Regions from separate parts of the Beijerinckia indica subsp. indica ATCC 9039 genome, predicted to be linked through region 1. Evidence: predicted binding sites of a transcription regulator. Region 1 holds the regulator's gene; the other holds the start of a gene.
What was found. Region 1 encodes LexA, which represses DNA repair genes until DNA is damaged. Its sites were predicted from a motif close to TGTTCNNNNTGTGTTCNG; they were not measured.
Positions count from the first base shown of each region.

Region 1 (4,856 bases):
CTGCGACCCAGATGTCGTGGATGGTTTCCATAGGCAGGGAAAAGATTGTTAGATTGCACTGAGGATCGAGGTCGATAAGAAGGACCTTCTTGTCTAGATCACCCAAGGCATGCGCTAGGTGGTAAGTCAGAGTGGTCTTCCCCACGCCGCCCTTGTTGTTGAAGATCGTGACGATATCAGGTTTCATTAGACAGTCTCGATAAATAACAGAGGCAATTTATCTGGGTTTTCTTCAACTTCAATGGACGATTTCATAAATTCCCTATTGCTTTACTGAGCGTATGCACCTTCCCAATCCCAGCATCTGCTCCGAGTCAATTTTGCCATTTAGCAACAGATCTGGGAGTGTCTCTTTTTGGCGCAAAAGCCGCATTGAAAAATGTCCGCTTAAACAGCCGCCTCCCCCTCAGACATTGAATGGGTTCCCTTCATCCTTGGTCTGGAACCGGGGCTTTGATCGACTGCGGCCTCAATCCGCACTGCCCTCTGATTGCTCATGCCAATGATCGACGACATTCTTCGCCTTGTTATGGGCCATGCGCATGAAAGCCTCTTCGATTTCTTTTGGCCCGAGAAAAGGCTTCATCGTCTCTTTGAAACGAAAAAAGGCGACCGCAAGCAGAACGCCGGTCAAGGCGTGATTGATGAAATTCTGCAGGTCGACATCTTCCGGCTTATCGACGAGCTGTCGTGAAATGAACTCGAATGTATCTTCTTCCTCTGCCACGCATCCCCAAATGCGGTTGATGAGGTCGACCTCCAAGCCGGCAAGCTGTTTAACGATTTGATCCCGGTCCATCATAGGTTCCATGATTTCTCTCTTTCCGAGAGCCTATAACGCTTCCTGATTTTTAGCGCAAAGGACCACAGGCGGCCTGGTTTCCGGCCGTTGCATCAGATCGGCCAAGGCATTTGGCTCTGCCGCAGTCAACGCACCATCGCCTTTCCATTCACGAAAGGTCGAGAACATAGACCCAATCAACATCATGATCGTCCGCGATTTCCGAGGCTTTTTGAATCGCCACATCGGGTGTCAATTGGCGGTCCGTGATGGTCTTGACCGCCGCGCCATCCTTCATGCAGATAATATCGGTCACCACACTCTTATTGGGAGCGATGCGTCTAGTGACAGACACAAAGTCTCCTTGCGGGGCGATGCTATCGCGGGTCAATATTTTGATTTCTGGCATAGTCCCCTCCAATGGCTGAACGCGAAAACCCCGCACGCAGACTTCATACCAGGGACGCGTCGAGCGATCGTCCGTGGCGGAGCTGGTCTGAACAGGAGGAATTCCCCCAGACTTGGGGTTGGAAGGGCTGAACCGCGACGCCTATGGAAAGCTGCGTACTTATAAAGGCTTAGAGCCTCAGTGTTCCCGTTGAGGCATAACCCGCGCTGGGCTCGAGGATGCCTCAATAACGCCGGATGAGGCTGACCAGCTTGCCTTGAATACGCACACGATCAGGCCCGAAAATCCGGGTCTCATAGGCCGAATTGGCGGGTTCCAACGCGATCGAGGCCCCGCGCCGCCGCAGACGTTTCAAGGTTGCTTCTTCATCATCGATCAAGGCGACGACGATATCGCCGTTTTCCGCATTATCCTGGCGGCGGATGATCACCGTATCGGCATCGAGAATGCCAGCATCGATCATGGAATCGCCGCGCACTTCCAGGGCGTAATGTTCGCCCGCAGGCAGCATATCCATCGGCAGGCCGATCGTATGGCTGCGATGCTGCAAGGCACTGATCGGCGTGCCGGCGGCGATCCGCCCCATGACGGGGATGGCGACCGTGGTAAGTTCCGAATCCTCGTCGTCAGTATGCGGAGTATGTGGCCTGACGCGGCCAAGATCTCCCTCGATGACGCTGGGCGAGAATTTCCTGCCGTGGGGTGGCACGGGCGGCGTCGCGGCATCGGGCAGACGCACCACTTCAAGGGCGCGCGCGCGATTGGGAAGACGGCGGATGAAGCCGCGTTCCTCCAAAGCCATGACCAAACGATGAATCCCCGATTTGGAGCGGAGGTCCAGGGCCTCTTTCATCTCGTCAAAGGACGGTGGGACTCCGGTTTCCTTGAGACGTTCATGAATGAAGCGCAGCAATTCGCTCTGCTTCTTGGTGAGCATCGTCCCGGCCCTTTCATCCCTTGAGAAGAACGATTGACATTGCGGCAAACGTCCCAGGCTGACTGCTTGGAAGCGGACCCTGTTTGCGGATATGCCCCCGCAAATTGCCCGCAAACCTTAAACAAACAGTGAACAGACTATATCTGTTCGCCCTGTGTTCCGCAAGATGCTTTAGCGATCAAGCCGGATGATCCGGCATGGGTCGCCAGCCGAAGCGGTCGGAGCATGAGGTGGTCGAATCAACAGGCAATTGGCCTCGGCCATCACATGCAGCAAGGAGGAATCCTGCGCCGCAAAGGGTGTGACGGACGGCAGACCATTGTCTGTCCGCACATAAGTGGCCCGCAAGAAATCCTCGCGCGCATCGTTTTCGGGAAGCGCCTCGGCAAGAAGCGCCGGTTCGCTCGGATCGGCTTCGAGCACGCCAGCCTCTCCATCCAAAATACGCACAAGGGGTGTCAAAAACAGCAGGCCGCAGACGAGCGCGGCGACCGGATTACCCGGCAGACCCAAAATCGCCATATCTCCCAGCATGCCATGAATGAGCGGCCGTCCGGGACGCATGGCGATGCGCCAGAAGCTCAATTCCATGCCTTCCTGCAACAAAGCCTTGCGCACGAGATCGTAATCACCGACGGACACGCCGCCCGAGATCACCAGCACATCGACCTTGAGCATGCGGGCCGCGGCAATGCCTTGCGCAAGCGCTATGGCATTATCCCCCGCAATGCCAAGATCGACGGGCAGACCGCCGGCGGCACGCACCTGCGCCGCAATAGCGTAGGAATTGGAAGAGACGATCTGCGAGGGTCCGAGCGCCTCGCCCGGCCGCACCAATTCATCGCCCGTCGCGAGAATGCCAACACGCGGCTGTTTCGTCACCGGCACGACAGCGTGGTTCATCGCCGCCGCCAAAGCGAGATCGGCAGCGCTCAAGCGGCGCCCCTCCGGAAGCAGAATCTCCCCTTCCTGAAAATCGAGACCCGCCTCGCGAATGTAGCGGCCACGCGGCGGTGTCTTTTGCGGCAGGATCAAACCATCCTCGATTGTCACCAATTCCTGGATGAGGATCGTATCGGTGCCTTCCGGCACCGGAGCACCGGTAAAGATCCGCACGGTCTCCATAGGCCCGACTGTGCCGGCAAAACCATGGCCCGCCGCGCTTTCACCGATGAGCGTGAGTTTGACCGGCGCGCGAGCACTGTGCAGATCGTCAGCGCGGATCGCATAGCCATCCATCGCCGAAGCGGCGAAGGGCGGCTGCGTGCGCTTGGCGGCAAGAGGCGCGGCCAATGTGCGGCCATGCGCTTCGGCAAGGGCCACGGTTTCGACGGCGCGCGGCAGGGCGACGCTCGTCAAAATCGTCCGGCGCGCCTCAGCGACGGACAGGGCCGGTTTCGGTTGGTCCGTTTTAACAGGACCTGCATTTTTGTGCGGGGCAACCGCGTTCATTCTTTTTCTCGTTTCCAGGAACCTGATTTGCCTCCCTGTTTTTCCAGGAGGCCTATTCCTTCAATGCGCATGAAACGGTCAACGGCCTTCAGCATGTCATAAAGCGTCAGGCAGGCCACGGAGACGGCGGTCAAAGCTTCCATTTCGACGCCAGTCTGACCCTTCACCTTGGCAAGGGCCTGGACGCGAAAACCGGGCAGCGAAGGATCGGGTTCAAGATCGACGCCAACCTTGGTCAGGAGCAGCGGATGACAGAGCGGGATCAGCTCATGCGTCTTTTTCGCGGCCATGATGCCAGCGATCCGGGCCGTTGCCACGACATCGCCTTTTTCGGCATTGCCCGAGAGAGCCAGTTCCAGCGTTTCCATACGCATGACGACCCGGGCCTCGGCGATCGCGACCCGCTCGGTCTCTGCCTTATCGGAGACATCGACCATGACGGCTTCGCCATGGCTCGTCAGATGGGTCAAGGAACTCATGAAGCGCCCCTCATGACTCCAAAACGGCATGGACCGGGCCCGTCACGGCCTCCGGCGGCAGATCGAGCAGCCGGCGTGTCGCCGCCGTCACATCTTGCTCCCGCATCAGGCTTTCGCCAACGAGCACGGTCCCAATGCGATGGGCCTTGAGCCGCGCGCAATCCTGCGCGGTGAAAATGCCGCTTTCGCCGACGATCATGCGATCATCCGGAATTTTGGCGGCGAGCCGCTCGCTGGTTTCGAGCGAGACATTAAAGGTGCGCAAATCGCGATTATTGATGCCGATCAGCGGGGTTTCAAGACGGAGGGCGCGGATAAGTTCCGCCTCGTCATGCACCTCGACGAGGCAATCCATGCCAAGCTCCCGCGCGGCATCACGCAGGGCGCCAGCGAGCTCATCATCGACGCAAGCCATGATGATCAAGATGCAATCGGCACCCCAGGCCCGCGCCTCGAAGACCTGATAAGGATCGAAGAGGAAATCCTTGCGCAAGGCTGGCAGGCTCACGGCCTGCCGCGCGATCGTGAGAAATTCAGGAGAGCCCTGAAAGGATGGCGTATCGGTGAGAACGGAGAGACAGGCGGCGCCACCTTCCTCATAGGCCCGCGCCAAGGCCGGCGGATCGAAATCGGCCCGGATCAGGCCTTTGGATGGGCTGGCCTTCTTGATTTCAGCGATGAGCGCCATGCGCCCCTCGGCCTGTTTGGCAGCGAGCGCTTTGATGAAACCACGCGGCTTTTCCACGCTTTCGCATTGGCGCCGCAAAGCATCGAGGCTCACACTTTGTTTTGCCTGAG
Region 1 is NC_010581.1:1,628,994-1,633,849, reverse strand. It holds gene BIND_RS07230 (ParA family protein) at 1-187, opposite strand, end outside; gene BIND_RS07225 (hypothetical protein) at 470-811, opposite strand; gene BIND_RS07220 (hypothetical protein) at 951-1,190, opposite strand; gene lexA (transcriptional repressor LexA) at 1,414-2,127, opposite strand; gene BIND_RS07210 (molybdopterin molybdotransferase MoeA) at 2,299-3,579, opposite strand; gene moaC (cyclic pyranopterin monophosphate synthase MoaC) at 3,576-4,058, opposite strand; gene trpC (indole-3-glycerol phosphate synthase TrpC) at 4,069-4,856, opposite strand, start outside.

Region 2 (4,856 bases), 220 kb from region 1:
CCGTCGTCATCGGACTATGGGTGGCTTTATCGCGCCAGCCATAGGCATGGAGGAAAACGAGCTTGCCATGTCGCGCAATGGCGAGCACGGCGCCGGGGATTTGCCCATGCTCGATGTCTTGCAGAAGAATTGCGCCGATGCGTGCGAGCCGTTCGGAGGAAAAACCCACATCTTCCGGTTTGGCACGGGGCAGGGGCAGATCTGGAGCCCGTGCGGGAACAATCGTATCGGCCGCTTGAAGAGGAAGGATGAGAAAGACAAGGCTGATGAATGCGGCGAGGCATCGTTGCAAAGCCATGTCTTTCCTTCCCATGATCGGTCTTCTGCTGATCACACGACGACGAGATCACCCGCGAAGGCCGCATGTTCCTGGATGAAGGCAAAACGTGCTTCCGGGCGATTGCCCATCAGCCGCTCGACCGAATCGGAGGTTTCCTCGCGGTCCTCGGCCAGCACGACGACGCGCAAGAGATTGCGCTTGGCCGGGTCCATCGTCGTTTCCTTGAGCTGCGACGCCATCATTTCGCCGAGGCCCTTGAAACGGCTGATTTCGATCTTCCCCTTGCCCGTCAGCTCCTTTTTGATGATAGCGTCGCGATGCGCTTCATTGCGCGCATAGACCTGCTTGCTGCCCTGGGTCAACCGGTAGAGGGGAGGCACTGCCAGATAGAGATGGCCGCCTTCCACCAGTTTCGGCATCTGGCGATAGAAGAAGGTAATGAGCAGCGAGGCAATATGGGCGCCGTCGACATCGGCATCGGTCATGATGATGATCTTCTCATAGCGCAGATCATCATGCCGGTAATGGGATCCCGTTCCGCAGCCGAGCGCCTGGATGAGATCGGCCAATTGTTGATTGGCCGTGAGCTTGTCGCGGGTGGCGCTGGCGACATTGAGGATTTTTCCGCGTAGGGGCAGAACGGCCTGATTGGCCCGATCGCGTGCCTGTTTGGCGGAACCGCCGGCGGAATCGCCCTCGACGATGAAGATCTCGGAGCCCTGCGAGGCTGTATTGGTGCAATCGGCGAGCTTGCCGGGCAGCCGCAGCTTGCGCGTCGCGGTCTTGCGCGCCACATCCTTTTCGGCGCGCCGGCGCAGCCGTTCCTCGGCGCGTTCGACGCTCCAATCGAGCAGTTTCGCTGCATGTGAGGGCGAGGCCGCGAGCCAATGATCGAAGGCGTCCCGCAGGGGACCCTCGACAAGGCGCGAAGCTTCGGTGGTCATGAGCCGGCTCTTGTTCTGGCCCTGAAATTCCGGCTCGCGGATGAAGACAGAGAGAAGCGCCGCGGTCGAGACCATGACATCTTCATTGGTGAGGATCGAGGCGCGTTTGGTCTGGCCGATCCGCTCGGCATGATCCTTCAGCCCGCGCAGCAAGGCCCCGCGCAGACCCGCCTCATGCGTGCCGCCGTCCGGCGTCGGAATCGTGTTACAGAAGGAATGGACGAAGCCATCATCGTCCGCGAGCCAGGCGATGGCCCATTCGAGAGAACCATGCCCGCCCTCTTTCTCGATGCGGCCGGCAAAGATCTGTTCGGTGACGAGGCTTTTGCCCTCGATATCCTGGGTCAGATAATCCTTGAGGCCGCCCGGAAAATGCAGAACGGCCTCTTGCGGCACCGAACCGTCATGCGGGAGGAGGCTGGGAGCGCAATGCCAGCGGATCTCGACGCCCTTGAAGAGAAAGGCCTTGGCGCGCGACATTTTAAACAGACGCGCGGGTTTCAGATGCGCCTGTTCACCGAAAATCTGCGGGTCCGGCTTGAAGCGCACCTTGCTGCCGCGCCGGTTCTGCACCTTGCCGACTTCCTGCAATTTGCTCGTCGGAAGGCCGCGCGCAAAGGTCTGGCGATAGAGAATCTGGCCGCGTGCCACTTCGACCTCGAGCACCTCGGCCAAGGCATTGACGACCGAAACGCCGACGCCGTGCAAACCGCCTGAGGTCTGATAAGCGCCAGAATCGAATTTACCGCCAGCGTGCAGCGTCGTCATAATGACTTCGAGCGCGGATTTTTTCGGAAATTTCGGATGCGGATCGACCGGGATGCCGCGCCCATTGTCGATGACGGTCACGAAGCCGCCGGTCTCGCATGTGACATCAATGAAGGTCGCATGGCCGGCGACCGCCTCGTCCATCGCGTTGTCGAGCACTTCGGCGAAAAGATGGTGCAGGGCGGTCTCGTCCGTGCCACCGATATACATGCCGGGACGGCGGCGGACAGGCTCCAGACCCTCGAGCACTTCGATCGAGGCGGCGGTATAGCCGGCTTCGCCCGGCGTGCCGGAAGGCAGCGCGCGTGGAGTTTTGGGCGTTCCCTTATCCGCGCTCTTATCGGCTCCCTTGTCCGCGCCACGTGGGGCGGCTTTGCGAGCCGAGGTGCCGAAGAGATCGCCGGTTTTTGCCATCAAGTCCTATCCTAAAGCAGATCAATCCTTGTCGTGCTTTATCGCATGGCAACGCAAGGAAGGGAACAAAACAAAAACAGAATATCCCCATCTTCTCGGATGGAGGCTGGAGCATCAGACCCAAAACTGGCTCCCACTTTTGGGACCCATTTGATGCATTTTCAAAAAGGATAGAGCATCCAATAAAAAAGCACGGTCCCGAGGGACCGTGCTCATTGAGTTCATCAGGTCCTATCGAAAATCAATAGGAATAATACATGTCGAATTCGACCGGATGCGGGGTCATTTCGAAACGCATCACATCGGCCATTTTAAGCTCGATATAGCTGTCGATGAAATCATCGTGGAAGACGCCGCCGGCCTTGAGGAAGGCGCGGTCCTTGTCGAGATTGGCAAGGGCCTCGCGCAGCGAGCCGCAGACCGTCGGAATCTTCTTCAATTCCTTCGGCGGCAGATCATAGAGGTCCTTATCCATCGCCTGGCCGGGATCGATCTTGTTCACGATACCGTCGAGGCCCGCCATCAGCATGGCCGAGAAGGCGAGATAGGGATTGGCCATCGGATCGGGGAAGCGCACTTCGACGCGCTTGGCCTTGGGATTGGCGGTATAAGGAATACGGCAGGAGGCCGAGCGGTTACGCGCCGAATAGGCGAGCAGGACCGGGGCTTCATAACCGGGCACCAGACGCTTGTAGGAATTGGTGGACGGATTGGTGAAGGCGTTCAGCGCGCGGGCATGACGGATGATGCCGCCGATATAATAGAGGCATTCCTGCGAGAGGTCGGCATATTTGTTGCCGGCGAAAACAGGCTTGCCGTCTTTCCAGATCGACTGGTGCACATGCATGCCGGAGCCATTATCGCCGAAGACCGGCTTCGGCATGAAGGTCGCGGTCTTGCCGTAGCTCTGCGCCACCTGATGGATGCAGTATTTATAGATCTGCATATGGTCCGCCATGGTGGTGAGCGGGCCGAATTTCAGACCAAGTTCGTGCTGGGCCGACGCGACTTCGTGATGGTGTTTTTCAACCTTGGCGCCCATGGCCGCCATGGCGGCGAGCATTTCACCGCGCATGTCCTGCGCCGAATCCTGCGGCGGCACCGGGAAATAGCCGCCCTTGGTGCGGATGCGGTGGCCGAGGTTGCCGCCTTCATAGGGCGTATCGGTGTTGGAGGGCAGTTCCGAGCAATCGAGAACGAAACCCGTATTGTAAGGGTCGGCCTTGAAGCGCACGTCGTCGAAGACGAAGAATTCGGCCTCGGGGCCGAAATAGGCGACATCACCGATGCCGGAAGAAGCGGCATAAGCTTCCGCCTTCTTGGCGATGCCGCGCGGGTCACGGCCGTAGGGCTCGCCGGTCGAGGGCTCGAGAATGTCGCAGACGATGACCATGGTCGGCGCCGCGAAGAACGGGTCGATCGTCGCCGTTGTGGGATCGGGCAGAAGAGTCATGTCGGATTCATTGATCGCCTTCCAGCCGGCGATCGAGGATCCGTCGAACATCGTCCCTTCGGTGAAGATCTCTTCATCGATCATGCTGACGTCGAAGGTGACATGCTGCCACTTGCCGCGCGGATCGGTAAAACGAAAATCAACATACTTGATATCGTCTTCCTTGATCGCCTTGAGCACATCCTTGGCGGTCTTCATGCTTGCCTCTCGTGAAATGAATGAGTGAAGGTTGCGGGAAGTTGGAAGCACAATGGGTCAGATGGCGTCCAGGCCAGTTTCACCTGTTCGGATCCGCACCACGTCTTCGATGGAGGAAATGAAAATCTTGCCGTCGCCGATGCGGCCAGTGCGCGCTGCCTTGCGGATGGCGTCCACGACACCTTCGACAAAGGAATCGGGCACAATGACCTCGACTTTCACTTTCGGCAAGAAATCGACGATATATTCCGCGCCGCGATAAAGCTCGGTATGGCCCTTCTGCCGTCCAAAGCCCTTGGCTTCGGTTACGGTGAGGCCGGAAACACCGGCCGCATGGAGCGCATCTTTAACTTCATCGAGCTTGAACGGCTTGATCACGGCCTCGATTTTCTTCATCAGCCCTGGATTGGCGGCGGGAGCGTCAAAGCTCTCGAAGTGGCAATTTTCTTTGCTTCCTAGCACTTCAATCCCGAAACCACCATGCAAAAGTCGAAAAAATCCGGCTGAAATGAAAAAAATTGGATAAAGATTCTCATGATCGTTCTTGGCGGTTTATGACGCGTCCCGCGTTCGGGCGATCCGAGGCAGCGGACAGCAGGCCACAATAAAAAAGTCCGGCGGTGGGACGCCGGACTTCCTGGGATGGGATCAGAAGCAGGCCGATGACCCTCCGGCCCGAAGATCCTGATCACGAGTTCCTAGGGAGCAAAATAACCATCGGGTAGGCTTCCCTCTGTCCTACCTCGATTTCAAGCCTCGACTCTCAAAAACCGGGGCGATTATAGGCCCCGGCCTCCTC
Region 2 is NC_010581.1:1,409,862-1,414,717, forward strand. It holds gene BIND_RS06165 (serine hydrolase domain-containing protein) at 1-298, opposite strand, end outside; gene parE (DNA topoisomerase IV subunit B) at 331-2,406, opposite strand; gene glnA (type I glutamate--ammonia ligase) at 2,648-4,057, opposite strand; gene BIND_RS06180 (P-II family nitrogen regulator) at 4,115-4,453, opposite strand.
Region 2: the regulator LexA is predicted to act here: its motif matches at 2,468-2,485, upstream of parE (DNA topoisomerase IV subunit B).